DNA from 2 places in the Spongisporangium articulatum genome. Region 2 is predicted to be linked to the other one. Evidence: riboswitches for the same ligand, from Rfam matches in the RefSeq annotation. Region 2 holds a riboswitch; the other holds the start of a gene.
The links. A riboswitch is a leader RNA that binds a small molecule or an ion and turns the genes downstream of it on or off. The one in region 2 is predicted to bind cyclic di-AMP.

Region 1 (15,699 bases), on a different contig from region 2:
TCGAGGTCGAGCGGCAGCGGCACCTCGTGGAACCGCCGGCGCCGCCACCGGCTGATCTGCAGCCGGTGCAGCACCGTGCGGGTGTACGCCTCGGGGTTGTCGAGCGCACCCCATCGGGGCACGACCCGGGACAGGGCCTCCTGCAGCAGGTCCTCCGCCGTACCCGCCGCACCGGTCAGGTCACCGGTGAGCAGGCGGGCCGTGTGCAGCAGCGACCCCGAGCGCTCGGCCACGAACGCTCGGAAGGACGCTTCGTCGTCCGGGTGCATTCCCCCACCTCCACCCGGACAGACGCCCGCCCGCCGCGCGGCTATGCCGCGCGGCCGGAGCTCAGTTCAGCCCGGCGCGCGAGGCGTCCCAGCCCTCGACGGCCTCGACCGGCCGCGGGCCCTCGCCGATGTAGCGCGACGACGGACGGATCAGCCGGCCGGTGGCCTTCTGCTCGAGGATGTGCGCCGACCACCCGGCCGTGCGCGCGCACGAGAACATCGGCGTGAACATGTTCGCGGGCACCTGGGCGAAGTCGAGGACGACGGCCGCCCAGAACTCGACGTTGGTGGCCAGCACCCGGTCGGGGCGGCGGGCGTGCAGCTCGTCCAGGGCGGCGGTCTCCAGCGCCTTGGCCACCTCGAAGCGCGGGGCGCCGAGCCGCTCGGCCGTGTCCCGCAGCACCTTGGCCCGCGGGTCCTCCGCGCGGTACACGCGGTGGCCGAAACCCATCAGCCGGTCGCCGGCGTCCAGGACCGACTTCACGTAGGCCAGCGCGTCGCCACCCTGCTCGACGGCCTCCAGCATGTGCAGCACGCGCGAGGGTGCGCCGCCGTGCAGCGGGCCGCTCATCGCGCCGACCGCCCCGGACAGCGACGCCGCGACGTCGGCCCCGGTCGAGGCGATCACCCGGGCGGTGAAGGTCGAGGCGTTCATGCCGTGCTCGGCGGCCGACACCCAGTAGGCGTCGACGGCGGCCACGTGCGCCGGGTCGGGCTCGCCCCGCCAGCGGATCATGAACCGCTCGGCGATGGTCGAGCCCTTGTCGACCTCGCGCTGCGGCACCATCGGCGCGTTCTGCCCACGGGCGGACTGCGCGACGAACGACAGGGCCATCACCGAGGCGCGGGCCAGGTCCTCACGGGCCTGCTCGACGTCGATGTCCAGCAGCGGGCGGAAGCCCCACAGCGGGGCCAGCTGCGCGAGCGCGCTCTGCACGTCGACCCGGACGTCACCGGTGTGCACCGGCAGCGGGAACGGCTCGGCGGGCGGCAGGCCCGGGTTGAAGGCGTTGTCGACCAGCAGGCCCCAGACGTGGCCGTACGAGACGCGGCCGACCAGGTCGTTGATGTCCACACCCCGATATCGCAGCGCGCCGCCCGCGCGGTCGGGCTCGGCGATGGTGGACTCGAAGGCGATCACGCCTTCGAGGCCGGGTACGAAGTCGGACATCTGGGTCTCCCTCGAGTCCGGGGATCGGCTTGTTCCGGTCCCCGGTCATCCTGGCTGCCGCACGGGCTGGTGGCCCGCTGGCACGCAGTGCCTGTGAAATGTGTCGAGTGCAGATTGCCATGCCTGCCCGTGGTTGCAGCGAGACACTTGCCACATGCTTGATCCGACGCTGAGCCAGCAGCGCGAGTCCTACGACTCCTCGGCCTTCCTGGAGGCCGACCTGAGGCCTGATCCACTGGCTCAGTTCCGCGACTGGTACGCCGCCGCGCGGGCCGCGGGCGTGCGGGAGCCGAACGCGATGACGCTCGCCACGGTCGGCCTCGACGGGGGGCCCACCGCCCGCACCGTGCTGCTGAAGGACGCCGAGCCGGAAGGCTTTTCGTTCTTCACGAACCTCATGTCGCGCAAGGGGCAGGAGCTGGGCGTGACCCGGGCGGCGGCGCTCGTGCTGCCCTGGCTGGCGCTGAACCGGCAGGTGAGCGTGCGCGGCCGGGTCGAGCTCCTGCCCCGCCCGGTGGTCGCCGAGTACTTCCGGTCCCGGCCCTACGGCTCGCGGATCGGGGCCTGGGTCAGCCACCAGTCGCAGCCCACGACGCACGGCGAACTCGAAGCCCGCTACGCCGAGCTGTCCGCCCGCTGGCCCGACACCGGCCGCCCCGACGACGTGCCCGTGCCCGACCACTGGGGTGGCTACCTGGTCCGCCCGACGGAGGTCGAGTTCTGGCAGGGCCGCCCGTCGCGGCTGCACGACCGGCTGGTCTACGTGCTGCGCAGCGGTTCGGGGAGCGGGTCCGACAGCGGGTCGGGGAGCGGGTCCGACAGCGGGTCCGCCGCTGGGTCCGCCGGTGAGCCGCCGTCGCTGGCCGACGCCTCCGCCTGGTCGGTGGTGCGCAGATCGCCCTGAGGCTCCTCGGGGGCCTCGGCAGTCTCGGCAGTCTCGGCAGTCTCGGCGACCTCGGGGGCGTCCGGGGCGTCCGGACCGGCCGGAGGCTCCGGACGGACGGCGTCCGCCGCCTCCCCGGGCCCCTCACCCTCGCCGGTGCTCGCCGCGTCCGGCTGCAGCTGGTCCTCGTCGTCCTCGCCGAACAGGTCGACGCCCTCGTGCGCGGCGCAGAACCGAACCCAGGCGTCCTCCGCCTCGTCGGGCCGCCCGGCGTCGTCCAGCACCTGCGCCAACCGCTGCCCGAGCCCGTGCGCCTGCGTCGCGTCGGCGGCCGCCTCGGCCTCCAGTGCCGCCCCGCGCAGGTCGACGAGCGCGCCGTCCAGGTCGCCCAGCTCGGCGCGCAGCTGACCCCGTAGCCCGAGCAGGTCGCGGGCCGCGCGGTCGTCGCCCAGCGTCCGGTACCCCTCGTCCAGGCCCTCGACCTGCTTCAGCGCCTCCGGATAGCGGCCGACCAGGGCCAGCAGGCGGGCCCGCTGCTCGGCCAGGGCCACCCGGTGCCAGGCCAACCGGTGCCCACCGCTCAGCGTCAGCCCGACGGGTCGCGCCGGGGCCATGTGGGCGCCCGAAGCGATGGGCAGCTGCCCGGTCGACGCATCGCGCAGGGCCTGCAGCACCTCGTCGGCCTCGATCAGCGCCTCCAGCGCGGCCTCGGGGCCCATCGCCTCCTGGATCGCGGCGATCCGCTCGCGCCGGCAGGTGGCCGCGCCGTCCCAGTCGCCGGCCTCCTCGGCCAGCTCGATCGCCCGCTGCAGGTCGGCCACGACCTGGCTGGGCGGGCCGCCGACCCGGGCGGCGAGCTGCCAGGCCTCGGACTGCGCGACGAGGTTGCCGTTGCGCCGGTGCCAGGCGGCGCTGCGCGCGGCGGCGGCCCGGGCCCCGGCCACGTCGCCCAGCACGGCGAGGGTCTCGGCCACCACGAACGCCGCGGCGCCCGTCAGGTGGATCAGCTCACCCAGCTCGGGGTCGCCGTCGTCGTACTCGAGCGGGGCCAGCTGCTCCAGCCGTTCCACGCCCGCGGTCAGGTCGGCCAGCGCGGCCTCGGCCAGCTCGGCGGCCTCGATCGCCCGGCCGCAGTCCAGCAGCGCGCGGGCCAGGTCGAACCGGGCCTGCGCGGCCAGCGGGCCGGGGGAGTGCCGGTCGAGCAGCGGCACCGCCTGGGCCAGCCGGTCGGCGGCGCCCTCGGGGTCGCCCATCCCGTGCTGCACCGTGGCGGCGGCGGCCAGCAGGTTGCCGAGGACCGGGGCGGCGTCGGCGGCCAGCGCGTCGCGCACCGCCCGGTTCCAGGCGTCCAGCGAGGCGTGCGGGTCGACGTCGATCAGCTTGGCCGCGAGGTCGGCGTGGGCCATCGCGCGCTCCACGGGGCGGACCCCGTCGGGCAGGGCGTCGATCGCGGCCCGCAGCGAGGCCACGGCCTGCTCCGGCGGTTCGTCGACGGCGCGCAGCCGCAGCATCCGGCACAGGGCGCGCATCTGCTGCGAGTCGAGCTCGGTCGGGTACACCGACGTGAGGGCGGCGATCGACTGGTCGACGGGGTCGTGCTCGCGCAGGTCGGCGCCCAGCTCGCCCAGGTCGAGGGCCGGTTCCGACAGGCCGGCCCGGGCCACGGCCTCGCGGGCCAGCGCCAGCCGGCAGTAGGCGAGACCGACCTGCCCGGGGGTGCCCTCGGCGCTGACCTGGGCGGCCGTCTTGCCGACCCGGGTCATCGCCTCGGCGGCGTCGATCCGCCCGGCCCGCGCGGTCGCCATCACGCAGCTCTGCTCGTGCAGCAGCGCCTCGGCCGACAGGCCCGCCCGGCGCAACCGGTCGGCCGCCGCGGCCGCGGCGATCCGCAGCTCCTCCGCCTCGTGCGCGCCGACCAGCGGGTTGTCCGCCGCGCGCTCCAGGTCGGCCAGCGCCAGCCAGGCGTCGAGCCGGGCCGCCGACCGACTGCCCTCGAAGTCGTCCTCGGGCAGGTCGAGGTAGATGTCCCGGGCCGAGCGCCAGGCCGACAGCACGGCCGCCCGGCGTTCGGCGGAGTCGGCCGTGGCCGCATCACGGAAGGCCTGGGCCAGCCCGGCCAGGTCACCGGCGTCGGCCAGGGCCTGCGGGCCCTCGTCCTGGGCGACCCGGCGACCGCGCCGCCCGGTCGCTCGCACGGGCGCGGTCAGCGGCTCGCGGCGCGGCAACCGCATCGACTGCGGGGCCCGGGCGACGAAGTCGAGCGGCAGGTCCGGCAGGTCGTCCGGGGCGTCGAGCATCGAGGCGACCAGCCTGCCGATCGCGTCCGTTCCGTTGCGGGCGTCGAACCGGGCGGCCAGGTCGCGGGCCCGCCCGGCCAACCGGCTGCCCAGCCGTTCGGCGCTCACGTCACCCCAGCGACCGGTGGTGATCTGCAGGTCGCCGCCGCCGGCCTCGGTGACGCCGCGCAGCAACCGGCCGCCGGCCGCCGTCGTGACCATCACCTGGTAGGCGGGCGCCGACCCCGAGGCGAGCCACGGCATCCAGTACTGCAGCAGGTCGAGCCCGCGGTCGAGCCGGCCCGAGCGGGCGCAGACCATGAGGTGCTCGGCGCGCCCCGGGATCGCCGACACCGGGCCGTGCACCTGGTCGGGATGCAGCGCGTCGCCGGGGTCACCGACCTCGTCGTCCTCGTGCATGCGCAGCAGCCGAACCCCGCGCATGTGCTCGAACGCCGCGCGCTCGGTCTCGCCCACCACCAGCAGCGACTCCATGGCCGCGGCGATGGTCTGGTACGGCTGGCCGCGGCACTCCGGCGGCTCGTCGAGCAGGGGCATGGCCAGCGCGGCCGCGGCCTGGTGGCGCCCGGTCGCCGTCAGGTGCCGGATGTGGTCGGCCTGCTCGCAGGACGCGCAGTCGGACAGGTCGCTGCGCGAGGCCTCGACCCAGGCCTCGTAGGCCTCCTCGGCCTCCGCGTACCCGTGCCGGTGCACGGCCAGGTCGTACCGGACCTTCAGCACCGGCGTGAGCGACTCGCCCGCGGCCCGGTAGCGCGCGGTCATGTCGGCGAGCGCGGCCTCGATCTGGGCCAGCGGGACGTCGGGGTGCGGCAGCAGCGCCGACGTCGCCCACGTGAAGCTGAACAGGATGCTCTGCCGCTCCCACGGCCCGAGCCAGCTCTGCTGCTCCTCGTAGCGGGCCAGCAGCCAGGCCAGGACCGGCCCGATCTCGCGGTGCCGGCCGCCGTGCAGCAGCGCGGGCGCCAGCGACAGGCGGGCGGCGGTGGCCCGTTCGGCGTCGCCGTCGATGTCCGCCTGCTCGACCAATTGCTCGAGCCGCTCCGTCCGGGCACGCCCGGGCGGCAGGGCGTCAGCTGCCTGAAGCGCCTGCCAGATGTCGTCGGGACTGCCGGCCATCGCCACGATGATGCCCCGTTGGGCGGTTTAGTGGTCAATTCGACGGCGAAAGTCACCCCGACCCGACCGGCCGAAAACCCCGTTGCGAACGGCTCCGGCCCGGCCTAGCGTCCTGGGTACACGGGAAAGGAGGTGGTCCGGAAAGTGATTTCACATCGGACGCGTGAGGTGGCTGCCCGCTAGGGCGGTAACTCATCTCTCAGCGAAAACCAGCAGTCACCGCAGCCCGCAGGGGCCGTGCTCGTCCGGCACGGCGGCCGACTCTCCCCGCCCGAGTGCGAGGGGCGAAGGCGACCCTGCGGGCTGTCTGCTCGCCGGGGCCGGTGAGTCGCCGGCAGCCTCAGCGCACCTCGTCGTAGCGGCTCAACGCTTCCACCCGTTCGGCCCCGTGGTCGACCACCGGTTCCGGGTATCCGTGGGCGTAGCCCTCGGGGTGCTTCCACGGTTCGTGGGCCGCGCCGCCCGGCAGGTGCGCGAGTTCCGGCACGTACCTGCGCACGTACGCGCCGTCCGGGTCGAACTTCTTCCCCTGCGTGACCGGGTTGAACACGCGGAAGTAGGGCGCCGCGTCGGTGCCGCAGCCGGCCACCCACTGCCAGCCGTGCTGGTTGCTGGCCAGGTCGCCGTCGCGCAGGTGCTGCATGAACCAGCGGGCGCCGTGCTGCCACTCCACGTGCAGGTCCTTGACCAGGAAGCTGGCCACCAGCATCCGGACCCGGTTGTGCATCCAGGCGTCGGCCAGCAGCTGGCGCATCCCGGCGTCGACCAGCGGGAACCCGGTGCGACCCTGCGTCCACGCCTCGAACGCCGCGCCCGGCTCGTCGTAGCGCATCCGCGCGTACTGCGGGCGCAGGTACTCGCGGGCCGTCTCGGGCCGGTGCCACAGGACGTCGGCGTAGAACTCGCGCCAGCACAGTTCGGCCCGGAAGGCCTCGGCGCCCGCCGCGAGGGTGGGACGCCGGGAGCTCACCTCCCGGAGGTCGTGCAGCAGGGTGCGCGGGTGGATCTCGCCGAACTTCAGGGCCGCCGACAGCTGCGAGGTACCGAACAGGTCGGGGCGGTCGCGGCGGTCCGCGTAGTCCGCCAGGCCGTCCTCGAGGAACTCCCGCCACCGGCGCCGCGCGGCCGCCTCACCGGGCTCCACGCCCCCGAGGGACTGGTCGGGAACTGATATGCCAGTTCCGTCGCCGGCCGCGTCCGCCCAGTGCGGCCGGGGCCGCCCGGCCGGTTCGGGCCAGCCGTGCTCCAGCCAGGCCCGGCTGAACGGGGTGAACACCTGGTACGGCGTCCCGCCGCCGGTGAGCAGCGATCCCGGGCCCACGGCGTAGGGGGAGCCGACGGCGCGCAGCCGGCGGCCGCCGTCCTCGAGCGCCCGGGCGACCCGCGCGTCGCGCGCCCGGCCGTACGGCCCGGCGTCCGCGGTGACGAACACCTGCTCGGCGCCCGCCTCCCGGGCGACCTCGGGGACGACGTCCTCGGGTTTCCCGGTCCGGACCACCAGGTGGCCCCCCGAAGACTGGAGGGTCGCGTCGAGCGCGGCGAGTGAGCGGGCCAGCCACGCGCGGCGCGGCTCGCCCGCGGGCTCGAGCAGGGCGGGGTCGAGGACGAACAGCGGGACGACGTGGGCCCCGTCGGCGGCGGCCCGCACCAGGGCCGGATGGTCCTGCACGCGCAGGTCGCGGCGGAACCACAGGACCGTGCGGGATCCGGGGCCGGAAGCAGAGGGGGGCATCGAGCGTTCAGCCTACGGCGGAGAACACAGCGTCATGGGTGCGCGACAGCCTCCGCGTGAAGGAGAATGCGCACGTGAGCGACCTCATCGACACCACCGAGATGTACCTCCGGACGATCTTCGAGCTCGAGGAGGAGGGCGTCGTCCCCCTGCGCGCCCGCATCGCCGAGCGTCTCGGCCACTCCGGGCCGACGGTGTCGCAGACGGTCGCCCGGATGGAACGGGACGGACTGTTGCACGTCTCCGGCGACCGGCACCTCGAGCTGACCGACCTGGGCCGGGCCAAGGCCACCCGCGTCATGCGCAAGCACCGGCTCGCCGAGCGACTGCTGGTCGACGTCATCGGGCTGGAGTGGGAGCTGGTCCACGAAGAGGCCTGCCGGTGGGAGCACGTGATGAGCGACCACGTCGAGGAGAAGCTGCTCGCCATGCTCGGCGACACGCTCGAGAGCCCCTACGGCAACCCGATCCCGGGGCTGGAGGAGCTGGGCGGCGCGGCGAGCTCGCCCGACGCGTTCCGCGAGGGCGTGCTGAGCCTGCCGGACGCGCTGGTCGCCGACGGGGCCTCGCTGCTGGTCCGGCGGCTCGGTGAGCGGCTGCAGATCGACAACGACGTGATGCATCGCTTCGCCGAGGCCGGGCTGAAGCCGGGCAGCGTCGTGGTCGCCTCCCGCACGTCGTCGGGGTACTCGCTGGACGTCGCGCCCGAAGCCGGCGTGGCGGGCTCGGCGGGCTCGGCGGGCTCGGCGGGCTCCGTGCAGCTGCTGCCGGACGTCGCCCGGCACGTGTTCGTCCAGGCCGTCTGACGGTCGTCTGAGCGCCCGTCTGACGGTCGTCTGAGCGGCCTCCGCGCCGCCTCCGCGGCCTCAGCCGGGCCGGGCTCTCTGTCCGGCTTTCAACCAGTTACCGTCTGTCCGGTTTCGCCATGTCTGAGCGAGTGAGTCCTAGGCAGAACGTAGGATCTTGGTAACTCAACGTAAAGAAATCGGATGTCACCGTGACACAGACGTGACATCCCCCCGGGGCATGGGATACGTTCTCGATCGCTTCTCTCCCTCCGAGAAGCCCCCGGGTCGGACGCCGAGCTCTGCCACTGGCTCCGGGGCCAGCTACAACACCGCATGGCAGAGGCGGGGGAACCACTTTCGGGCCGTGCTCCCTGCGGTCCTTGGGGTGAAGCCGGGAACCTTCCGGCCGGGTGATCTCCCACCCGAACCCGACAGCTCACCTCGAAGGCGTACGGAGAAGGCTGAAAGTGACTACTCGAGCAACGTCGCGTCACCGCGCGACAGTTCGACCTAGTACGCCCCTTACGTCGTTATCCAACGCCGTCACCGACCACGTGGGAACACTCGGTCGTGGCGGTGTCGTGCTGGCCATGTCCAGCGGGCTCGTGGCCACGATGGGCCTTCCCGCGAACGCGGCCACCTCCGGTGCCGAGGCCGCTGCGCCCGCCACCGCCCCGATCGCCGTCCAGCCCGGCATGGCCCTGCAGAGCGGCCTGCTGTCGGCGGTCGGCGCCACCGACTCCTCGGCCACCGAGCTGACCGCCCCCGCGGCCGCCGCGGTCACCTTCGAGACCGGCGCCTTCAAGGCCGTTCCGAAGAGCCAGGGTCCGTCGTTCGACCTCGGCAGCTTCGGCAGCTCGAAGGGCGCCTCGATCGTGGCCATCGCCTCGCGCTACCTGGGCGTCAAGTACGTCTACGGCGGCACCACGCCGAACGGCTGGGACTGCTCGGGCCTGACCGGCTACGTGTACCGCCTCGCCGGCATCAACCTCCCGCGCACGGCGAACGAGCAGTTGATCGCCAGCACGCGCATCTCCCGCGACCAGGCCGTCCCCGGCGACCTGGTCTTCTTCTTGAGCGGGGGCCGCGCGTACCACGTGGGCATCTACGCGGGCGACAACATGATGATCGACGCCGGCAGCACCGGCCACGTCACCTCCAAGCGCGAGATCTACAGCAGCTCGGTCGTCTTCGGCCGGTTCTGAGCGAGACCGAAACTCCGCAGTACGGCTTCAACTCCGCGACACAGCTTCGACGATCGGCACCGACCCCCTCCGCAGGGGCCGGTGCCGATCGCTTTTTGCCGACAGAGTTTTCCCGGCCGTCACCACTAGCACGACTCGCCTCGGTAGAAAAGAAGTGATTCGTGGGGTCGATGCGCTTACTCTGCGAAGAGTCCATCGGGTGTTGTGCGAGCTGAGGAGGTCGTGATGCCTGACGCGCTGCGCAGTGTCATTGCCGCCCTGGCGAGTACGAGTGTCCGGTTACCGGTGGTACCACTACTACCGGTGGTCCAGCCGCGCGCGAGCCAGGGCGTCGTTCCGTTGGGAACGGCGCCTTTCGTCGTCCCGAGGCCGATCACACGGCCTCACCGTGGAACGGCGGCCACCGCAATCGCCTGCGGCACGTTGTCGGCAGGGGAGGCGTGATGCGCACTCTGGTTCTCAATGCGGGGTACGAGCCACTCGCGGTCGTCTCGTTCCGGCGGGCCCTGGTGCTCGTGCTGGCGGGCAAGGCGACGGTCATCGCCGACGGGCCGGTCCCGGTCGTCAGCGGGAGCGTCATCCTGCCCCGGCCCTCGGTCATCGTGCTCGGCCGCTACGTGCGCGTCCCGCACGGCCGGTCGGTGCCGGTGAGCCGGCGCGGGGTCCTGCGCCGCGACGACCACCGGTGCGCGTACTGCGGCCTGCACGCCACGACCATCGACCACGTCCTGCCCCGCAGCCGCGGGGGCCGGGACACGTGGGAGAACCTCGTCGCCTGCTGCGTGCGGTGCAACAACGTGAAGGGCAACCGCACCCCGGAGGAGAAGGGCTGGACTCTGCGGGTGCGGCCCGGCGTCCCCCGGGGCCCGCAGTGGGTGGTGCGCGGCGCCGACGTGCGCGACCCGCAGTGGGAGGAGTACCTGGCGGCGGCGGCCTAGACCGGGTCTGCTCCTGGCCCGGCCCTCGAACCCGCCCAAACTGGTGCACCGGCGCTCTTGGCGCCGGTGCGTGAGAGATATTGCCATGCCGACTGCACAAGCGCAAAGCCCCATTACGCTGTGTGACGTCGAGCGGTCAAAGGTGCTGGTCACGGCCACTTCGGCGTTACCCTACGCGCCGGTCAAAGGTGTTCTTCTACAGGGCAACTGACGGTTCGGCACGCAGCGTCTGGCGTCCGGTCCACGTCGCCCCCGCGGGCAACGTGACCGGCGTCAGGCGCGCGGCCTCGACGCACACGAAACCGGCCTCGGCGCCGGCCGGGACGTCGGCCAGGCCATGCCCCGGACCGGGGTTCCAGACGACCCGGTCGGTGAACGCCTCGGCGGTGAGCGTGAGCCGGCCGAGCGTGCCGTCGACCAGGTCCACCGGGTCGGTCGCCCCCAGCAGGGACACGTCGCGCGGCTGCAGCGCCGGCACCGACTCCCCGGGGGCACCGAGCCACACCGGGTCGCCGTCGTCCGCCGGCTCCGGGCGCGCGTTGTCCTGCGCGTGCAGCCCGCCCAGCCCGGCCAGTTCGGCGTGCGGGTCGCGGACCACGAGGTAGCCGTGCAGCGCGGCGGTGAACTCGAACGGCTGCGCGCCGTCGTTGCGCACCTCGAGGTCGATGGTCAGCTCCTGTGCGGCGACGGTCGCGGTCAGGCGCAGTTCGAAGGCGTACGGCCAGAGCGCGCGCGTCTGCTCGTCGTCCCGCAACGTCGCCGCCCACGTCCCCGCGGGACAGCCGTCGACCCGCTGCCAGGCGCGGTCGCGCGCGAACCCGTGCTTGGGCAACGGGCCGCGCCCCGCGAACTGCGGGAAGATCACCGGGACGCCGCCGCGGATCGCGCGCCCCGGCCCGCACTCCGCCGTCGGCGACAACCACAGCCGCTGCGCGCCGCCGACCGGCACCCAGCCCAGGACGTGGCCGCCGTGCGTGCACGCGGTCAGCGCGGCCCCGTCGGGGGCGGTCACCGTGACCGGCGTGCAGGACATGCGGTCTCCTCCTGGGCGGGCCGGCCGGACGGTCAGCCGTGCGGCGGGTGGGCGCTGGGCGGCGGGCCGATCCGCAACGTGGTCGCGGGTGCGTGGTCGACCTGCAGGGTGGTGTGCCCGATCGCGTAGTCCCGGGTCAGCATCGACTCCAGGTCCAGCCGCAGAGCATGGCAGTCGGCACCGGGCTCGACCAGCACATGCGCGCTCAAGGCGGGCTGTCCCGACGTGATCTCCCAGACGTGCAGGTCATGCACCTCGTGCACCAGCCGAACCGCGGCCAGCGACGCGCCGATGGCCTGCGGCGAGAGCCCCGCCGGCGCGGCCTCGAGGAAGATCCGCCCCGACTCGCGCACCAGCCGCAGCCCCGAGCGGGTCATCAGCGCGACGACGACGAGCGACGCGACGGGGTCGAGCCGGTTCCAGCCCGTGGTCAGGACGAGGGCCCCCGCGACCGCCGTCGCGATGAACGCGTAGAGGTCGGTCAGCACGTGCTGGAAGGCGCCCTCGACGTTCAGGCTGGTGCGGTCGGCCTGGGCCAGCACCCAGGTGGCGGCCACGTTCACCGCCACCCCGACGACCGCCGTCCCGAGCACCAGGCCGCCCTCGACCTCGGGCGGGTCGATCAACCGGCGCACCGACTCGTAGGCCAGCCAGACGGACAGCAGCAGGAGCGTCAACCCGTTGGCCTGCGCGGCCAGGATCTCCACGCGGCGCCAGCCGTACGTCATCCGTCCCGTCGCGGGCCGTCGGGCCAGCCGGGCCGCGGCCAGCGCCAGGACGATCGCCGCGGCGTCGGTGAGCATGTGTGCGGCGTCGGAGATCAGGGCCAGGGAGCGGGCCGCGATCCCGACCAGCACCTCGCCGGCCATGAAGGTGACCAGCAGGCCGAGGGCCACGCGCAGCAGCCGGCCGTCCGCGTCCGCCGAGATGGTGTGGGCGTGCCCGTGGCCCGACCCCTGCGGGTGGGGGTGGGCGTGGTCGGTCACGCCACCAGGGTACGTTCTGGCCCGTGAGGACTGCCTTACTGGCGCACGGTATCGGCGGCCGTCAGGACCTTCCGCTCCCGTTCGGCTGGGCGGTGGCCGGCGCCGCCGCCGCGGTGGTCGTCTCGTTCCTGGCGCTGGGGCTGCTGTGGCGCGAACCGCGGATCGAGGGGCGGGACGCCGGGCGCCCCCTGCCCGGCCTGACCCGCCTGGTCTCCTCCCGCGGGGCCCGGCTCGCGGTCACCGTGCTGGCGGGGTTGCTGCTGGTCTACCTGCTGCTCGCGCTGACCGGCGTCGACTCCGGCAACAACCCGATGCCGTGGCTGGTCTACGTCTACTTCTGGGTCGGCCTGGTGCCCGTCTCGGTGCTGCTCGGCAACGTGTGGCGGCGGCTCAACCCGCTGCGGCTGATCCACCGTGGCCTGCTGGGGTTGGCCCGGCTCGACCCACGCGAGGGCGCCTACCCGCTGCCCGCGCGGATCGGCTACTGGCCCGCGGCTGTCGGCCTGTTCTGCTTCACCTGGCTGGAGCTGATCTACCCGGACAACTCCGAGCTGCCCGTGTTCCGGTGGGTGATCGGCGTGTACGCGGTCGTGCACCTGTTCGCGGCGATGCTCTACGGGTCGGTGTGGTTCGACCGGGCGGACGCGTTCGAGGCCTGGTCGGGCCTGTTCGGCCGGTTCGCGGTGCTCGGACGGCGGTCCGCCGGCCGGGGCGCGGAGGTGGTGCTGCGCTCGCCGCTGGCGGGGCTCGACGCGTTGCGCCCCGCCCCGGGGCTGGTCGCGGTCGTCATGGTGATGCTCGGCTCCACGGCCTACGACGGGTTGTCCGGGTCGCCGCACTGGGCGGGCTGGGTGCAGCAGTCGACGCTGCCGGTGTACCTGCTGCCCACGGTGGGGCTGCTCGGGACGATCCTGCTGCTGTCGGGGCTGTACGTGGCCTGCACCGAGCTCGCCGGGCTGGTCGCCGGGGTGCGCCGGGGGCCGGGCGGCGAGTCGATGCCGGTGGCCTTCGCGCACTCCGTCGTGCCGGTGGCGCTGGGCTACGTCGTGGCCCACTACTACTCGCTGCTCGTCATCGAGGGGCAGCGCGGCCTGCCCCACCTCCTGCACCCGCGCGGCGACGTCCCGGTCGGCTCCGTCTCGGTGTGGTCGGCGCCGGCCGACCCCAACGTGGTGGTCGTCGTCCAGGTGCTCGCGGTGGTGCTCGGGCACGTGCTCGGCGTGGTGCTGGCCCACGACCGGGCGATCCGGTTGTTCCCGCGCCGGGCCGCGGTGCTGGGGCAGGTGCCCCTCCTGGTGCTCATGGTGGGACTCACCTGCACCGGCCTGGTATTGCTTTTCGCCACCTGACCGCAGATTGCTACGGTCAGTGCATGCACGATGTCCGCGCCCTGCTCGACCCCGCGAACGACGCGGTGCGCAAGCTCGCGCGCCGCGGCTACACGCTCGACGTCGAGGCGATCGAGGCGCTCCAGGCCCGGCGCAACGCCGCCATCCGCACCGGTGACGAACTGCGCGCGGAGTCCAAGCGCGTGGCCGGTGAGGTGGGTCGCTCGGCCAAGGCGGGTGGCGACCCGGCGGCGCTGGAGGAGTTGAAGGAGCGCGCGCGGCTGCTGAAGGAGCAGGTCCGCGAGGCCGAACTCGAGCACGACGCCGCCGCGCAGGAGCTGCGCGACCTGATGCTCGCCGTCCCCAACCTGCCGCTCGACGACCTGCCGGACGGCGGGGAGGACGACGCGGTCGAGCTGCGCCGGTGGGGCACCCCGCAGGACTTCGACTTCGAACCGCTCGACCACGTCGACCTCGGCGAGCGCACCGGGATCTTCGACTTCGCCCGCGCCACCAAGCTTTCCGGCCCGCGGTTCGTGGTCAGCAAGGGGCTGGGCGCCCGGCTCGAACGGGCCCTGGCCGGCTTCCTGCTCGACCTGCACACGGGCGAGAACGGCTACACCGAGTTCTCCGTGCCGTACCTCGTGCAGCCGACCGCGCTGGTCGGCACCGGGCAGCTGCCCAAGTTCGAGGAGGACCTGTTCAAGACGGGGACGGGGACGCGTGATCTGTACCTGATCCCGACCGCCGAGGTGCCGCTGACGAACCTGCACGCCGACGAGGTGCTCGAACCGGCGCAGCTGCCGCTGGCCTACACCGCGTGGACGCCGTGCTTCCGCTCGGAGGCGGGTTCCTACGGTCGCGACACCCGCGGGCTGATCCGCGTGCACCAGTTCGCCAAGGTCGAACTGGTCCGGTTCTGCCCGGCGGAGGAGTCGGCGGCGCAGCTGGAGGAGCTCGTCGGGCATGCCGAGAAGGCGCTCCAGGAGCTGGGTCTCGCGTACCGCGTGGTCGTGCTGGCCGCCGGGGACACCGGGTTCAGCGCCCAGAAGACCTACGACATCGAGGTGTGGCTGCCGGGTCAGGGCAAGTACCGGGAGATCTCGTCCTGCTCCGACTTCGGCACGTTCCAGGCCCGGCGGGCGAACATCCGGACGAAGGATGCGGGGGGCAAGCGGACGTTCGTGGCCACGTTGAACGGTTCGGGGCTGCCGATCGGCCGCACCCTCGCCGCGGTGCTCGAGCAGGGGCAGCGGGCCGACGGCTCGATCGTGCTACCCGAGAAGCTCGTTCCCTATGCGGGTTTCGCGGCCATCACCCCCGACGGCAAGCCCGCCTGAGGGCACGCAGAAGGGCCCGCCACCGTTGCCGGTGACGGGCCCCTCCCGCTACAGGGCGTCAGGCGGCGAGCGCCTGGTCCTTGCGCTTGGCGTCGAGACGGGAGGCCTTCGGCCAGCGCACGTTGTACGCCCAGCCGGCCTTCTCGAACAGCCAGATGGTGCGGGCCGAGATGTCGATCTGGCCCTTGTCGACACCGTGCCGGGCCGAGGTCGGGTCGGCGTGGTGCAGGTTGTGCCACGACTCGCCGAAGCTCAGGATGGCCAGCCACCACACGTTCGAGGCCTTGTCGGTGGTGGTGAACGGCCGCTCGCCGAACACGTGGCAGACCGAGTTCACGGACCAGGTCACGTGGTGCACCAGCGCGATGCGGACCAGACCGGCCCAGATGTACCCGGCCACCGCACCCTGCCACGACCAGGTCAGCAGGCCGCCGAGGGCGGTCGGCAGGAGCAGGCTGAACAGCAGCACGTAGACGAACTTCTTCTGGAAGAACCGGATGTCCGGGTCGGCGATCAGGTCGGGGGCGAACCGTCGCGAGTTCGTGTTCTCACGGGTGAACAGCCAGCCGGTGTGGGCCCAGATCAGGCCCTTGGTCAGGCCGCCCAGGCTGTG
Region 2 (15,699 bases):
TTGACCTGGTCGGCGATGGCGAAGATCCCTGCGACCTGGTTGTCGACGCCGATGAAGATGGCGGTCGCTCCGTCGGCGCGGAGCCGGTTGGCGTCAGCGGTGAGATTGCTCGTGTCGAGTCCTTCCCCGCCCAGGTAGCCGGCGCTGCCGATCAGGACCCGGCGGTTCTCGACGATGCCGACCGCTCCCTTGCCGGTGGGTGAGTCGAAGTAGGTCACATCGGGGATCGGCAGACCCGAATCGGTAGCTGCCTTGACGATCGCGCGGGCGAGGGGGTGTTCGGAGGAGCGCTCCACTCCGGCGGCGAGCCGGAGCAACTCCCGGTCGTCGAAGCCGGCCAACGGGACGACCCGGGTGACTGAGGGGCGACCCTCGGTCAGGGTGCCGGTCTTGTCGACGACGAGGGTGTCGACCTTCTCGAGCAGTTCGAGCGCTTCGGCGTTCTTGATCAGGACGCCGAGCCCGGCGCCACGCCCGACGCCGACCATGATCGAGACCGGTGTGGCGAGGCCAAGGGCGCAGGGGCAGGCGATGATCAGGACGGCGACGGCGACGATCAGCGCGTGCGCGAGCCGGGGGTCGGGCCCGACGAGGGCCCAGATGACAAAGGCGATGACCGCGGCGGCGATGACGGCCGGGACGAACCACGCGGCGACGCGGTCGGCCATCCGCTGGATCGGCGCGCGGGAGCGCTGGGCGTCGGCGACCATCTGCACGATCCTGGCGAGCATGGTGTCGCGACCGATCTTGTCGGCGCGGACGATGAGCGACCCGGTCTGGTTCAGGGTGCCCCCGATGACGGCGTCACCCCTGGCTTTCGTGGTCGGCATCGACTCGCCGGTGACGAGGGACTCGTCGAGCAGGGACCGGCCGTCCTCGACGATCCCGTCGACGGGCATCTTCTCGCCGGGGCGGACTCGGAGCCGGTCACCGATCTGGACCAGGTCGAGGGTGATCTCCTCGTCGGACCCGTCGGCGGCGAGCCGGTAGGCGGTCTTCGGGGTGAGGTCGAGCAGCGCACGGATGGCTCCGGAGGTCTGCTCGCGGGCGCGCAGTTCGAGGACCTGCCCGAGCAGGACCAGCGTCGTGATGACGGCTGCGGCTTCGAAGTAGACATCGACCGCGCCGTCCATGCGGAACGCGTCGGGGAAGATGCCGGGTGCGATCGTGGCGACCACGCTGAACAGCCAGGCGACACCGGTGCCCATCGCGATCAGCGTGAACATGTTGAGTTTCAGCGTCCGTACCGAGACCCAGCCGCGCTGGAGGAAGGGCCATCCCGCCCACAGCACCACCGGGGTCGCCATGGCGAACTGGATCCAGGTGGACGCCGTCGCCGAGACGAGGTCGTGGATCGCAGGGACCAGGTCTCTGCCCATGCCCAGGACGAGAACGGGTACGGACAGGACGACGGCAGCCCAGAAGCGCCGGGTCATGTCCGCGAGTTCAGGGCTGGGTCCGGAGTCCGCGGTCACCGTGACCGGTTCCAGAGCCATCCCGCAGATCGGACACGAGCCCGGCCCGGGCTGCCGGATCTCCGGGTGCATCGGACAGGTCCACTCCGCGACCTGGTCAGCTCCCGTGGGGGAAGCGGCGGGCCGGTTAGCGAGGTAGGTGTCGGGGTCGGAGGTGAACGTCGCCCGACAGTGCCCGGAGCAGAAGAAGTACTCCTGCCCTGCGCGCTCGAAGCGGTGCTCAGCGGCAGCCGGATCCACATCCATCCCGCAGACCGGGTCCTTCACGAGCGCATGCGCCTGCGATGTATTCGATCCCGTGCTGGTACTCATACCCTCACGGTACCCCCCGGGGGTATCTTGTCAAGGCTTGGGTCACAGGCGATGTTGAACGCCGGCTTTACCGCGAAGTGCGCCCCGCGCGGTAGATCCGCACCCCGGCATCACGGGGTGCGGATCTACCGTCTACTAGCCGATCGAGTTCAGAAGGCCTTGCATGTCTGCGATCTCGGCCGTCTGGGTCTCGATGATCGAGGTTGCCAGTTCCTTGGCTGCAGCGTTCTGTCCGCTGGTCAGTTCTGTCTTGGACATCTCGATGGCGCCGGCGTGATGCTTAGACATCAGGGTGAGGAACTCGGTGTCAGCTTGAGTTCCTTGCGCCTGCTTGAGCTGGTTCATCTCGGAGTCGCTCATCATGCCGTCCATCGACATCCCACCCATGTCCTGGCCAGCCATGGTGGTGTCCGGCACTGGCTCGCCCCAGCCCTTCAGCCACCCGCTCATTGTGGTGATCTCAGGCGTCTGAGCGTTCCTGATCTGGGTGGCGAGGGCCCTGACCTTGGCGTTCTGCGTGCTCGCGAGGACGAGGTCGGTCATCTCGACGGCCTGCGCGTGGTGGGAGATCATCTGCGTGCTGAACGTGACGTCGGCGGCATTGTGCGGGCCCGAGGCCGGCATCGCCGGACCGGATGAACTCTGCCCCATGCCTTTCATCGGGGTCATCGAGGTCCCAGACGACATCGTGCCGTCACTCCCGCCACAGGCGCTGAGAGTGACGACAGCCGCAGCCAAAACGGCGGCAGCGAGGGCGTGCTTGGCGTGCTTCATGAGAGGGATTGCCTTTCAGGTTCTGGACATGGACAGGGCTTGGCGATCCGTTCGGAGCCGTACTGAGCAGCTCGCGCGGTCGGCCCTGTCACACCCGCAGAACGCAGAGACTCCCCAGTATCGGTGGACGATCCGGCGGCCGTGTGATGACGGCTTCGAGAGGTGACCCCGCTGCCATCCAATGGCTGGACCTACGGCCGGTAACGACCATGAGCGCCAGCAGGAGAAGGACGGTGGACAGGAGGACGGCCAGGCAATCGGCCATCAGCTGGTCCATCGGACTCGCAGCGAGCGCAGGGACATGGAAGCCGGTGTCAGCGCGGGGTGACTCGACGACCCCCAGTTCGGCCGGCGAGTGCATGCCGTCAGTTGAGGTGGTCATCGCCGTCGTATGCGTCATGTCGGCGGGAGCGAACATGCCGGCCATGGAGTGCTGCGAGCTGAGACCGTGCATGGCCAGGAGACCAAGCAGCAGGGCAAGAACTGCGAAGCCCCGCAGACGAGCCCGCCAGAGATGATCGCCGATACGCATTGGCAGAAACGGTAGGCGCGTCCTATGCCGGGAACCCGGGTTCGGGGCCCTCTGACCACCCATCTTCACCGAATCTTCAGATTCGACGGGGTGCTCGGTTGACCACTGCTTACCCGGTCACGCGGGTGAAGACCACATCTGCACTCCAAATGTCGCGCTTGGACACAGACTTGCCGCTGCGTGGAGAGTCGTACATCAGGTTTCCACCGGCGTAGATTCCGTTGTGGTAGGCCCGGCCGCCGGAGACGAAGAAGACGAGATCTCCGGGACGGGCGTCGGCCCGGGAGATCTGCCGGGTGGCGTTCAGCTGCTGGTCCGCCGTCCGCGGAAGGGATACTCCGAGCTGCCGGTAGACGTATCCGGTGTACCCGGAGCAGTCGAAGCCGTTCGGGGTCGTGCCGCCGTACAGGTATGGCGTTCCCACGTAGCGGGCAGCGATGGCCAGCACTGCGGAGCCGTTGACAGCGGCACCCGGAGCAACGGTTCCCGCAGACCCAGCGGAACTCCCGGCTGCGCCAGCTGAGGTCTCTGCCGAGGCAGGCCGAGCGGAGCTCTTGATCGCCTTGAAGGCTGACTTCTCGAAGGTGACCTGGGCGGCCGCCGGGGCCGTCAGCCCCGAATTCTGAACCGAGAGGGACGAGGCCATGGCCAGCGCGCTGGCCGGCATCGCTGCGGTCACCATCCCGCCTTCGGCAGACCGGCCCGTCGTAGCCGCCGCGGTAGTCCCTGCCAGTGCGGGTATCGCACCGCCGGCGATCAGACCGGACGACATGGTGAGGACGAGGCCGGTCTTGCCGACTACCGTCAGCGGTGACGTCAGCGCGGTGAGCTGGCCGGTGATGGCGTCGGCCACGTCCGACATCGGTGTGGTTGGTCGGTGGGGTGATCGGTGGCGTGCGGAGGCGCGCTCGGACAACGGTTTCCCTCTCCGGACGCCTACGAGGTCAGCTGTCGGGTTCGGATGGGAGTTCACCCGGCCTGCCGCCCCTGAATGCGGCGGCGAGCTTCACCCCAAGGCCGAGACGCAGGTACGCGCTCGGCCGAAGTTCTTGGGTCCCCCGCCTCTGCCATGCGGAGTGTCGCAGCCCGACGCGGTGGCAGAGCTCGGCGTCCGATCAGGCACCACCTCGCGGAGCGCGAGGAGGCGAGGCTAAAGTTATCCGGGAGGCAGTGGGTACGTCACGTTCCGATCACGGCACTGACCGCCTCTGGACCCGCCGCACGCATGATCCGAGCGGCGTCTGCGCAGGTCAGCAGGCCGTGGATCAGCCTTCTTGAAGGTTCTCTGAAGAAGGCACCCGGACGTGCTCAGAAGTGTTCTCGATCGGAAACTCCAGGGTGAAGGTCGACCCCAGACCGGGTCCGTCGCTGACTACGGAGATCCGTCCGCCGTTTGCTTCGACCAGGGACTTTGCAATGGCCAGTCCGATGCCGGATCCACCGCGGAGCCGGTCGCGGGCGGTGTCGACCCGGTAGAAGCGATCGAAGATCAGGGGTTGGTGCTCTGCCAGGATGCCGTCTCCGGTGTCCGTAACGGACAGGTGCACCCGCTCCGATGATGCCCACGTCGCGATCGTCACGGCGCCGGTCGGTGGCGTGTGCCGTAACGCGTTGTCCAGCAGGTTGCCCAGCACCTGGCCGAGACGCTCGGCATCGGCCCGGATCGTGGGTGTCGGCTCGATCGTGGTGAGCAAGTGGACGCCCTTGGCCTCGAAGCGGCTTCCCGCTGCGAGAACTGCTGATTCGACCAACCGCGCCGGGTCCACGGAGCCGGCCTCGGGCCGGGGCCGATCAGCTTCGGCCCAGGAGACCGCCGCCATGTCGTCGGTGAGCCGGGCGATCCGGGCGATCTGCAGCGTAAGCACCGCCGCCGTCGAGGCGTCGAGTTCGACGACGCCGTCGAGGATGCCCTCGATGTAGGCCTCGATCGTCGCCACCGGCGTGCGAAGCTCATGCGCCACGTCTGCCAGGAGTCGCGACCGGGTCCGTTCGTCGCGCTCCAGGCGTGCCGCCATGTCGTTGAAAGCGATCACGACATCGTCCACCTCAGGCCCGAGCCCCCCGGTCTCCACCCTGACGTCGTACCTGCCCGCAGCCACCTCGGACGCGGCCTCGGTCAACGGACCCAACGTCCGCGACAGCCGGCGGCTCAGGTAGAGGGCGAGAATTGCCGAGAAGAGCAGAGCCGCAAGCAGGGACACCGCGAAAGCGATGGAATTGGCTGTCGTGAAAGCCTCGTCGGCATGGACGAGAACGCCGGTCGCGACCTGCGGCAGGGCGTTGTGCAGATGATGGTGGAAGATCCGCGGAGCGATCAACGCTCCGACCACCCATCCCACGATGGATCCGAATGCCGTTACCGCGATGATCACGACGAGAAGCCTTGCCGCCGTGCTGTTCACCTTGCCTGGCATCTCACTCACCGATCCGGAACCCGACGCCCCGGACGGTGTGCAGGTACCGCCGATTGCCAGGGCCGTCGGACAGTTTGCGCCGCAGATGCCCGATGTGGACATCGACCAGATTCTCGTCCCCGACCCAGCTCTCGCCCCAGACGATGTCCAGGATCTGCCGGCGAGTCAGCACGGTGTCACGTCGGGCCCCGAGGGCGGCCAGGACGTCGAACTCGATCGGCGTCAGCTCCAGAGGTGCTCCTGCCAGACGCACCTCACGCCGAGGCCGATCGATCGTCAGGTCACCGATCACCAGGTCGCCAACGGGTCGACCTGATCGAGGCCGGCGGAACATCACCTCAACGCGGGCCACCAGTTCTCTTGGACTGAACGGTTTCGTGATGTAGTCGTCGGCTCCAGCAGCCAGACCGCGGAGCTTGTCCGCCTCGCCTGCGCGAGCGGTAACCATGATCACGTAGCAGTCGGAGAATGTCCGAAGCTCGCGACACAGCTCGACGCCATCCAACTCAGGCAGCCCGAGGTCCAGGATGACGAGGTCCGGATGTTCAGCGCGTGCCTTGTCCAGCGCCTGCTGACCGTCGCCGGCCAGGTCGACGTCGAAACCCTCTCGGCGCAGGTAGCCAGCGATCATCGACGCCAGGTGGATCTCGTCATCGATGACGAGTGCGCGCCGACCGCGAGAGGAGCGCGCGCTCAGTCCCGTCGAGTCGTCCACCAGAACATCATCGACCACACACGTCCGCGGGTGTGCGAGGGATCACCGATCGGGGGAAACCGGTCCGCCCGCGTGCTGGTGAAGGACGCCGAGTCGATGGCTGTACTCGCTCTCGTCGATGTCGCCACGAGCGAAGCGGCCGGCCAGCACCTGCTCGGGCGTGCCCCCGAGCGGCTGGCCAGATGATGCTGCCGAGGCGCCCCTCGAGCGGTAGACGAGGACGACCCCCGCGACGAGCGCACCCCAGAAGGCGACCTGACCGAGCCCCATCAGCAGCCACATCCAACCGCTCATCTGATCGCTGTAGCCGTACATCATGGTGAATCCTCGTGTTCGTCGAACCGAATCGCTCCGGTCATCGTCGTGGCTGGGTTACTGATGAACGTCTTCCACTGTTCCGGTCGATGGCCTGCGCCGGTAGGGACCTACGGCCCTGCCAAACCGGGACTCGGCCCTGTCAGCCCTGGTGCGCCCGGCCCGAGGGGGCCCGATCGGTTACGGAGCAATCGAACGGGAGCGACATTGCCCCGCCGCTCAGTGCGCAGGGTAAGCGTGGACCAGAGCACGGGTCAGCTTCGGGACAGCGCGAATGAGAGTCTGTTCGGCGGCATGAGCCACCCGGTGCGCCTGGTCAAGGGTGGTGTCGTCGGCGACGGTGAGGTCTGCCTCGGCATGCAGTTCGTGCCCGATCCAGCGCATCCTGACCCGACGAACCACCACTACGCCGGGCTCCTGGGACAGCGCTGCCTCGGCATCGTCAATCAGTGCCGGATCAACTGCGTCCATCAGCCGCCGGTAGATGTCGCGGGCTGTGCTGCGAAGCACGGCGAGGATCGCGACGGTGATGAGGAGCCCGACGATCGGGTCGGCCAACTGCCATCCGGCGGCCACTCCGCCAGCACCGGCGACCACTGCCAGGGACGTGAATCCGTCGGTGCGGGCGTGCAGGCCGTCGGCGACCAGCGCGGCCGAGCCGATCCTGCGGCCCACCCGGATCCGGTACTGGGCGACCAGTTCGTTGCCGGCGAAACCGAGCAGGCCGGCAGCGATGACCCAGGCGAGATCGGTTACCAGATGCGGATTGAGCAGCCGGTCGATAGCTTCCCAGCCCGCGATGATCGCGGACAGGGCGATCATGGCGACGACGAACAGGCCGGCGAGATCTTCGGCGCGCCCGTAGCCGTAGGTGTAGCGGCGGGTGGCCGGCCTTCTCCCGAGGACGAACGCGGTCCACAACGGGATCGCCGTCAGTGCGTCCGAGAAGTTGTGGATCGTGTCTGCCAGCAACGCCACCGATCCCGACATCACCACCACCATGACCTGCAGGGACGCGGTCAGTGCAAGCAGGACGAGGCTGATCTTGACCGCGCGGATGCCTTCGCCACTGGCTGTCAGCGCGCCGTCTAGGGAATCGGTGGCGTCATGGCTGTGCGGGGCGAAGATTCCGGCCAGGAAGCCACGTACACCACCCGCGTGCACGTGTCCGTGATCATCGGCGTGGTCCACTGCGTGGCCATGTCCATGCCCGGCGGCTACCAACTGATCTCGCTGTCCGTCATGCCGATGGGGGTGGTAATGGCGGGAGGGCTGGTTCATCGGGACTGGGCTCTAACGTCCGTGCCCAACGGCGTGACGTCCTCGCTGTGATGGCCCGGAACACCGGGGCCTGCATGCTCGGCGTTGTACACAGCATCGGTGATCAACCGTCCGACATGGTCGTTGTCGAGCCGGTAGAAGATCGTGGTGCCCTCGCGGCGGGTCCGCACCAACCGCGCCATCCGCAGCTTCGCCAGGTGCTGCGACACCGATGCGGGCGCCTTCCCCGTCCACTCGGCCAGGTCACTCACCGACCGCTCCCGGTCACGCAGACTCCACAGGATCTGCACCCGGGTCGCATCGGCCAGCATCCGGAACACCTCTACCGCGAGGTCCACCTGATCGACCGGGAGCCGCTCACCGCGTGTGCAGCTATCCGCATCCATAAACAGATAGTAGAGCTATGCATCTTGGTCGGCAATCGGGGTGGCTTCAGGCGCGGTGGACCACTAGGCAGGAACCAGCTCCAGGTCAGGCGTCTGCGTGGCGGGTAGCTGCACAGCCATGGGCACCCGAGCGGCGCGGATCCCGTTCAGGATGATCACCACTTCGGCGACCTCGTGGACCAGGACGACCTCGGCGAGACCGAGGACGCCGAAGAGGGCCAGCGGGAACAGCACGATGATGATCGCCAGCGCCAGGCCGATGTTGCCGGTCCCGGACTCCGCATCCGGTGCCGAAGGCGCTCCCACTTAGGTGACCTCGCCTTCCGACCATCCGCCTCAGCGAGCCGATGCCGTGCCTAAGATTCTGGCCGGAGCTAGCGATATGGCGGCGGAGATACTGGCCGTTCCTGCCGTGATGCTGCGCAGATCTGTGGTGCGCCCCGCCGGGGGCACAAATCGAAGCCTTGGTCGCGCCAGCGAACCAAGGCTTCTCTTGTGCCCGCCGGCAGGATGACGGGAGACGGAGCGGGCCGGGGCGACGCAGGAGCCCCGGGCCGCGACGGTGGCTCCGGCCGGGGGCACACGACAGATCTGCGCGGAGCCATCCACCAGATCCGCCAACTCCCCACCGTTTCCGCTGATGTCTCGGCGAGGGCAGAGCTCATCGGAGACTCGCCGATTCGGCTCGACGCATCGGGCTGGGCGGCGCGGGATGCGGGCTGACGTCGTCCGCCGCGCCCTCGATCGAGACGTGCGGCAGGAGCCGGTCCAGCCACGCCGGCAACCACCAGTTGGCCCGGCCGAACAGGTGCATCACGGCCGGCACCAGCACGGTCCGCAGGACGAAGGCGTCGATCGCCACCGCCGATGCCAGGCCCACGCCGAACTCCGCGATGGTCCGCTGGCCGCCGAAGACGAAGGCCATGAACACGCAGATCATGATGACGGCGGCGGCGGTGATCATCCGGCCGGTCTCGGCCTGACCGACCCGCACCGCCTGCCGGTTGTCGCCGGTGCGCTGCCACTCCTCGTGCATCCGGCTGACCAGGAAGACCTGGTAGTCCATCGACAGGCCGAAGAGGATCGCCAGCATGATCACCGGCAGCACGGCCTCGACCGGGCCGGCCTTGCCGACGCCGAGCAGCTCCGAGCCCCAGCCCCACTGGAACACCGCGACTACGACGCCGAAGGACGCCGCCGAGGCGAGCAGGTTCATCACGGCCGCCGTCAGCGGGACGACGATGCTGCGGAACGCGATCATCAGCAGCGCGCAGCGGCGAGGGCGAGTGGTTCGGTGACGCCGACGAGCGGCTCATCGACTTCCTCGGCGAGACGATCTCGACCCAGGATGCGGTCCTTCTGGGCCGCCGTACCTACGACAAGTGGGCGCCGCACTGGCCCCGCTCGACGATGCAACCCTTCGCGGACTTCATCAACTCCGCGACCAAGTACGTGTTCTCCTCGACGCAGCCCGCACTCCCGTGGTGGGGCACCACCCGCGTCGACCGGCCGGCCCCGGCGTTCGTCTCCGAGTTGAAGGGACAGGACGGCAAGGACATCGGCGTCCACGGCAGCCTCACGCTGTCCCGCACCCTGCTTGCCGCGGGCCTGGTCGACGAGCTGCGTCTCGTCGTCGCGCCGAGCCTGGCCGGCCAAGGCCGTCGGCTCTTCCCCGACGACGCCGCGCTTCACCACTTCGAGCTCCTGACCTGTGAACGCTCGGGCGGGTGTCTGCTCCTGCACTACCGCATGCGACGCCACCAGGCAGACGTGACCTGGGCCGGACCCGACGGTCGGTGAGCGCGCACGGCGCGCCGGGATCAGCCGGGATCAGCCTGTGACGGCCGACTCGGCGGCGATCGCGAAGTTGTCGCGGAACAGGTTGTCGGGGTCGACCCGGGACTTCACCGCGCGCAGGCGCTCGAGGGTCGCCGGCGGGAATGCCTCACCGACGCGCTCGGGGCGCAGCGACGTCTCGAAGCTCAGGTAGAGCCCGCGCGAGTGCCCGGCGACGTCGCGCCAGGCCGCCTCCAACCGGGCCTCGTTCGCGCCGAAGGTCGCGATCGAGAAGGCCGCGGAGCGGTGCGCGAAGGCCGTGGCGTCGTCCGGCACGTCGGCGACCGCCCCGCCCAGCGCCCGCACCGAGAAGAAGTGCGTCGCACCGCTGTCGAGCAGTCGTGCCGCGCCGGCGGCCACCTCGGGGGTGATCGCGTCGACGAGCGCGGAGCGGGACACGGGCTCGCCCGCGCCCTGTTGCGGGCCGAGGTCGGCGTTGGCCATCACCTGCGCGTAGGTCGTCAGCTGGACCGACTGCTGCAGGAGGGGCCCGAGCTGCGCGAACGGCTGGAGCCGCTCGATGATCGTGTCGGAGTCGGCGCTGTCGACCATCGCCATGACGAACGCCGTCTGCGGCTGTCCACGCCGGGCTCCCGACATGATGAGGAAGCTGGTGAGGTCGCGCGGCGACGCCTGCACCGCCGCACCCCACCCCTCCAGGAAGGCGGCCGCGTCGCTGCCGTCGAAGACGAGCTGCGCCCAGCCGACCTCGCCCACCTCGTCGACCTCGAAGTCGAACGACGTCGCGATGCCCATGTTGGCGCCCGCCCCGCGCACCGCCCAGAACAGATCGGGGTCGTGCTCGGCGTCCACGCGCACGATGGAGCCGTCGGCCAGCACCAACTCGACCGCGCGCACGTGGTCGATCGTGAGCCCGTGCTCCCGCGCGAGCCAGCCGATGCCGCCCGCCGTCGCGAGCCCGCCCACCCCGACGCCGCCGTAGTCACCGGAGCTCAGCGCCCAGCCGTGCTCGCCGAGCGAGGCCGCGACCTCGGCCCAGCGCGCACCCGCGCCGACGCGCACGAGCCGCCGCCCGTCGTCCAGCACCTCGATCGCGTTCATCCGGCGCAGGTCGATGACGATGCCGCCGTCGTTCGTGCTGCGCCCCGAGATGCCGTGCCCGCCGCTGCGCACCGACAGGGGGACGTCCGGATGCCGCCGGGCGAAGGCGACGGCGCGCGAGACCTGGACGGCGTCGGTGGGCTGGAGCACGATGCCCGGCCGGCCACCGCGCATGTAGGTGTTGGCGACGTCCGGGTACTCGAAGTCGCCGGGTTCGATGACGGGCACGCCCGCGGGGGCGGCGTCGTAGTCGATGCCGGCGCGGCGTTGCGAGAGCGCCGCGCGCGACCGGGTCGGCGCGGGCGCGGTGCCCCGCGCGTTCCGTTCCCGCGCGACCAGTTCGCGCACGGCCGGGGCGACCTCCGCACCGAAAAGCTCCAGGGCGCGAGGGTCGTCGCCCGTCGCGATGAACGCCGACACACCGTCGGTCAGCGCGTACCCGGCGAGTTCCTCCGCCCAGGCCCGCGAGTCCTTCGGCGAGGAGCCGACATTGAGCAACCGGCGGATCGCCCGCGGATCGCGCCCCGCCGCCTCGGCGGCCTCGTCGATCCGGGCGTTGCCGCGGGCGTAGTCGCCGGGTTCGAGCCACGGCAGCGACGGGAGCCAGCCGTCGGCGGCGCGTCCGAGCAGCGCCAGCATCCGGGGTTTTCGCGCTCCGAGCCAGATCGGGATGTCGTGGGCCGGACGAGGGCCCCGCTTGGCGCCGTGCACCGCGTGGGTCGTGCCGTGGGTGAACAGGCCACCGCGCTGCGTGGTGTCCCAGCGACCCCGGATGATCTCGATGGCCTCCTCGAGGGCCGTGACCGCCTCCGCCGGGCTGAGTTTGGGAGTGCCCATCGCCTCGACCGCGTCCCAGAACCCGCCGGCGCCGAGGCCGAGGTCCAGGCGGCCGCCGGAGAGGAGGTCGAGACTCGCCGCGGCACCCGCGAGCACCGCCGGCGGCCGCAGGGGCACGTTGAGCACGTTCGGCGCGATGCGCACGCGGTCGGTGGCGGCCGCGACGTAGGACATGAGCGTCCAGGTGTCGAGGAAAGAGGGCTGGTACGGGTGGTCCTGGAAGGTGACGAGGTCGAGGTCCGACGCCTCCGCCCGACGAGCGAGTGCGACGGGGGTCTGCGGGTCCCCGGCGGTCGGGGTGATGAAGGCCCCGAAGAGGAGGTCGTGTCCGTAGTCCATGGGTGGTCCTTTCAGGTCCGGATGTTTCAGGTCCGGATGTCTCAGGTCCGGATGGCTCAGGTCCGGATGCCGGCGATGAGAACCTCGAGGAGTAGCGGCCGGTCGGCCGGTGAGCCGAGGCGCACGGCGTGCTCGACGCCGCACACGAGCCGCTGCAGCTGGGCGGCGGAGAGATCGGCGCGCACGGCGCCCGTGGCCTGGGCCCGGGCCAGGACGGCGCCGAAGCCTTGGTGGATCTGCGCACGGGCCGCGGTGCACTCACTGTGCACGGCCGGGTCGGAGGCCTCGAGGTCGACGAGCACGGCCTGCAGACCGGAGTCGGCGAGCTGCAGCGCCAGCGCGTCGTCGAGGAACCGGCGCAGCGCGACGAGGGGGTCGGGCTCCTGGGCCGCGGCCTCAGCGGCCTCACTCAGACGGCGGAGCGACTCGACGCTCAACGCCTCGACCAGGGCCCGGACGTTCGGGAAGTGCCGGTAGACGGTGCCGACCCCGACCCCCGCGTCGCGCGCGATCTCGTTGAGCCGCAGCTGCGCCGCGTCCCGCCCCCGGGCCACCTCGAGGATGCGTTCGCGGCTGCGCACCGCGTCGGCCCGGGCGGAAGGACTCATGTGCAGCACAGTACCCCTGAAACGGATAACTAATCCGTTTCAGGGTTCCGCCGTTGGCGAAACACCGACCGCCAGGTGACCGGCCCGCCCCGGCCCCGTCACCCGTCGGTGTCGAGATCGCCCACTATCCGCCCGATGGGGCGTCGTTCGACCGGCCCGTGGCCGGGCACGAGCACGTCGGCCGGCAACTCGCCCAGAACGCGCAGGCTGCGGCGCATCTCGGTCTCATCCTCGTTGAAGAAGTGTGGCAACAGCTGGGGTCTGGGCGGGCCGGGCAGGAGCGGGTGGGCGGTGACGAGGGCGTCCCCGGTGAAGACCACGCCCTCCTCGTCGAGGAGATACGCGGTGTGCCCGGTGGTGTGACCGGGGGTCGACACCGCAATCGGGGCACCCGGGAGGTCGAGGCGCTCGTCGAACGCGACCGGCGCCGCGGAGGGGACCGACATGTTCGCATGCGGCAGAACGGCTTTGAGGGTCTGGGCGACCCAGACGATCCCGGCCTTGTGGCCGCACTGCCGCAGCATCTGGACCGGGCTGATCTGTTCCAGGTAGTCGCGGTGGGCGTGGGCGACCTCCGTGGCCCCGGTCAGGACCGGTACGGGATGCTCGGCCCGCAGCGTCGGGATGCCGCCGAGATGGTCGAGGTGGGCGTGGGTGAGCAGGACGGCCTGCACGTCCTGCGGCCGACGGCCGATCGCCTCGAGGGACGCCAGCAGGGCGGCTCCGTCGTTGGGGTAGCCGGCATCGACGAGGGTGACGGCGTCGCCGTCGCTGATGATCGCCCAGTTGACGTTGGTGCCGGTGACGAGGTGGACCTTGCTGGTGACCTGCGTGACCTTCACGGCTGCCCTCCGGGCGCGACGGTGTGGCGGATGGTGCCGATTCCCTCGATCTCCAGTTCCAGCAGGTCACCGGCGTGAAGCTGGTGACCCGCCTCGAGACCCGAGCACCCCGGCAGGGTGCCCGAGCCGAACAGTTCGCCCGGGTAGAGCTGCTCGCTGCGCGAGGCGAAGGCCAGGGCCTCGGCCAGGGAGTGTTTCGGCGCCCGGGTCGAACTGGTCGTCACGACGGCGCCGTTGATCGAGACGCTCGCCGCGAGGTCGGTGACGTCGACGGTGTCCGCGGCGACGAGTTCGGCGGACATGGACGACAGGAAGTGCTTGGCCTTCTGCGGCCCGAACCCGCTGCGCATCTCCCGGAGCTGGACGTTGCGGGCGGAGAAGTCGTTGAGGACGACGTATCCGCCGATCGCTCGGGCCGCCTCGGCGGGGGTCGCGTCCCGCAGCGGCCGGTTGAGGACACACCCGAGTTCCAGCTCGTAGTCGAGACGGTCGGCATAGGCGGGGGCCGCGACGGCCGACCCGGTGGGCACGAAGGTGAGCGCGTTGCTCATGTAGTAGATCGGCTGCTCGTACCAGAGGGCGTTCGGCTTGAACATCGGAAACGTCGAGCGGGTGACCTTCTCGTACAGCGCGGTGACGAGGTACTGGCGCGGCAGGTACGTGCGGGCCATCGCTCGGGACGCGGCTATGACGTGCTCCTCGTACAGCATGAAGTCACGGAACGAGAGCGGGGCGAACGGCAGGAGGAGGTCCGCCTCCGCTGCCGAGCCCACAACGCCCTGCGGGCTCGGATCGCGCCGGGTAACACCGGCCGGGACGCCGAGGGGGTCGGCCGGCCCACCGTCCCAGGGCACCCAGGTTCCGTCGATCATCACCTCGGTCACCGCCCGGTCATCGATGAGCCGGCGCCGGACCCGGGAGGGCCGACCGACGGGGTTCGAGCTCGGGTTCATGAATGCCTCCGGGAGCCGGTGAGGAGCAGGTCGACCTGCTCGGCGATCTTCAGGGTCGGGTCGTCCCCCAGCAACAGCTGACGCAGGTGAAGGGGCGCGACCACCATCTCCAGGAGGAGGCGGGGGTCGGTTTGCGGGTCGAGCTCGCCCCGGTCGATGCCGCGCTCGACCATGACGCGCCCGAGCGCGAACCGCTCGTCCCAGAAGCGGTCCTGCGCGGCCCGGAACGCCTCCGACCGCTCACCGGTGGAGACGGCCCGCAACAGCCCGGCCCCGCGCGGCGTGGCCAGGAACCTCGCGAGGCTTTCGGCGAACGCGATCAGGTCGCCGCGGACCGTCCCCGTGTCCGGGACGGGGACCGTCGCCTGACTCTGCTCCAGGAGCGCCTCGCTGATCAGGTTCTCCCACGTCCCCCACCGGCGATAGAGCGAGGACGGGGCGACCGCGGCCCGTTCGGCGATCTCCGGCAGGCTCAGCTGGGTGCGGCCCTCGTCGAGCAGGGCCAGGGCGGCCCCGAGGACGGCCTCCCGCACGCGCGCCGAGCGTCCTCCCGGCCGGCTGCCCCTCGCGTCCATCGCGGCAGTCTAAGGCGAACCAGGTTGCTTTAGCGTCCGGGTCAGGCTCAGCCTCCAGGTCACCTGCCTAGACTCCCGACCATGACGCTTCCGGGGGAAGAGGGTCGCCCGACGCTGTACGACTGGGCGGGCGGCATCGAGGCGCTGGGCCGCATGATCCACGTGTTCTACGACCGGGTCGAGGCGGACGAGCTGCTGTCACCCGTGTTCGGCGGCGCGGTCACGGCCGAGCACCGCGACCACGTGATCGCCTGGTGGAGCGAGGTCTTCGGCGGCCCGACCCGCTACACGGACGAACTCGGCGGCTACCCGCACATGGTGGCCAAGCACCGCGACCTGTCCATCACCGCCGCGCAGCGGCACCGCTTCGCCGCGCTCATGAGCCTGGCCGCCGACGACGCCGGGCTGCCCGCCGACCCGGAGTTCCGGGCCGCGCTGGTCGG

Region 1: it holds a riboswitch for cyclic di-AMP, as region 2 does, so the genes downstream of both, ACIB24_RS00800 (C40 family peptidase) here and ACIB24_RS22665 (C40 family peptidase) in region 2, are expected to answer to the same signal.

What each region holds. Positions count from the first base shown of each region.
Region 1 is NZ_JBITLV010000001.1:155,124-170,822, reverse strand. Features, by position in the region: gene ACIB24_RS00825 (SigE family RNA polymerase sigma factor) at 1-269, opposite strand, end outside; gene ACIB24_RS00820 (citrate synthase 2) at 331-1,440, opposite strand; gene pdxH (pyridoxamine 5'-phosphate oxidase) at 1,595-2,344, shown strand; gene ACIB24_RS00810 (cryptochrome/photolyase family protein) at 6,077-7,468, opposite strand; gene ACIB24_RS00805 (metal-dependent transcriptional regulator) at 7,543-8,274, shown strand; cyclic di-AMP (ydaO/yuaA leader) riboswitch at 8,574-8,721, shown strand; gene ACIB24_RS00800 (C40 family peptidase) at 8,847-9,461, shown strand; gene ACIB24_RS00795 (HNH endonuclease) at 9,905-10,399, shown strand; gene ACIB24_RS00790 (aldose epimerase family protein) at 10,596-11,432, opposite strand; gene ACIB24_RS00785 (cation diffusion facilitator family transporter) at 11,465-12,418, opposite strand; gene ACIB24_RS00780 (hypothetical protein) at 12,442-13,767, shown strand; gene serS (serine--tRNA ligase) at 13,791-15,086, shown strand; gene ACIB24_RS00770 (acyl-CoA desaturase) at 15,145-15,699, opposite strand, start outside.
Region 2 is NZ_JBITLV010000010.1:78,115-93,813, reverse strand. Features, by position in the region: gene ACIB24_RS22680 (heavy metal translocating P-type ATPase) at 1-1,787, opposite strand, end outside; gene ACIB24_RS22675 (DUF305 domain-containing protein) at 1,923-2,561, opposite strand; gene ACIB24_RS22670 (DUF6153 family protein) at 2,650-3,093, opposite strand; gene ACIB24_RS22665 (C40 family peptidase) at 3,203-3,946, opposite strand; cyclic di-AMP (ydaO/yuaA leader) riboswitch at 4,013-4,187, opposite strand; gene ACIB24_RS22660 (sensor histidine kinase) at 4,359-5,507, opposite strand; gene ACIB24_RS22655 (response regulator transcription factor) at 5,509-6,222, opposite strand; gene ACIB24_RS22650 (SHOCT domain-containing protein) at 6,265-6,516, opposite strand; gene ACIB24_RS22645 (cation diffusion facilitator family transporter) at 6,757-7,818, opposite strand; gene ACIB24_RS22640 (ArsR/SmtB family transcription factor) at 7,815-8,204, opposite strand; partial or broken gene ACIB24_RS22635 (heavy metal translocating P-type ATPase) at 8,268-8,474, opposite strand; partial or broken gene ACIB24_RS22630 (MMPL family transporter) at 8,866-9,474, opposite strand; gene ACIB24_RS22625 (dihydrofolate reductase family protein) at 9,519-10,004, shown strand; gene ACIB24_RS22620 (LLM class flavin-dependent oxidoreductase) at 10,035-12,278, opposite strand; gene ACIB24_RS22615 (TetR/AcrR family transcriptional regulator) at 12,335-12,886, opposite strand; gene ACIB24_RS22610 (MBL fold metallo-hydrolase) at 12,985-13,728, opposite strand; gene ACIB24_RS22605 (fumarylacetoacetate hydrolase family protein) at 13,725-14,681, opposite strand; gene ACIB24_RS22600 (TetR/AcrR family transcriptional regulator) at 14,678-15,256, opposite strand; gene ACIB24_RS22595 (group II truncated hemoglobin) at 15,338-15,699, shown strand, end outside.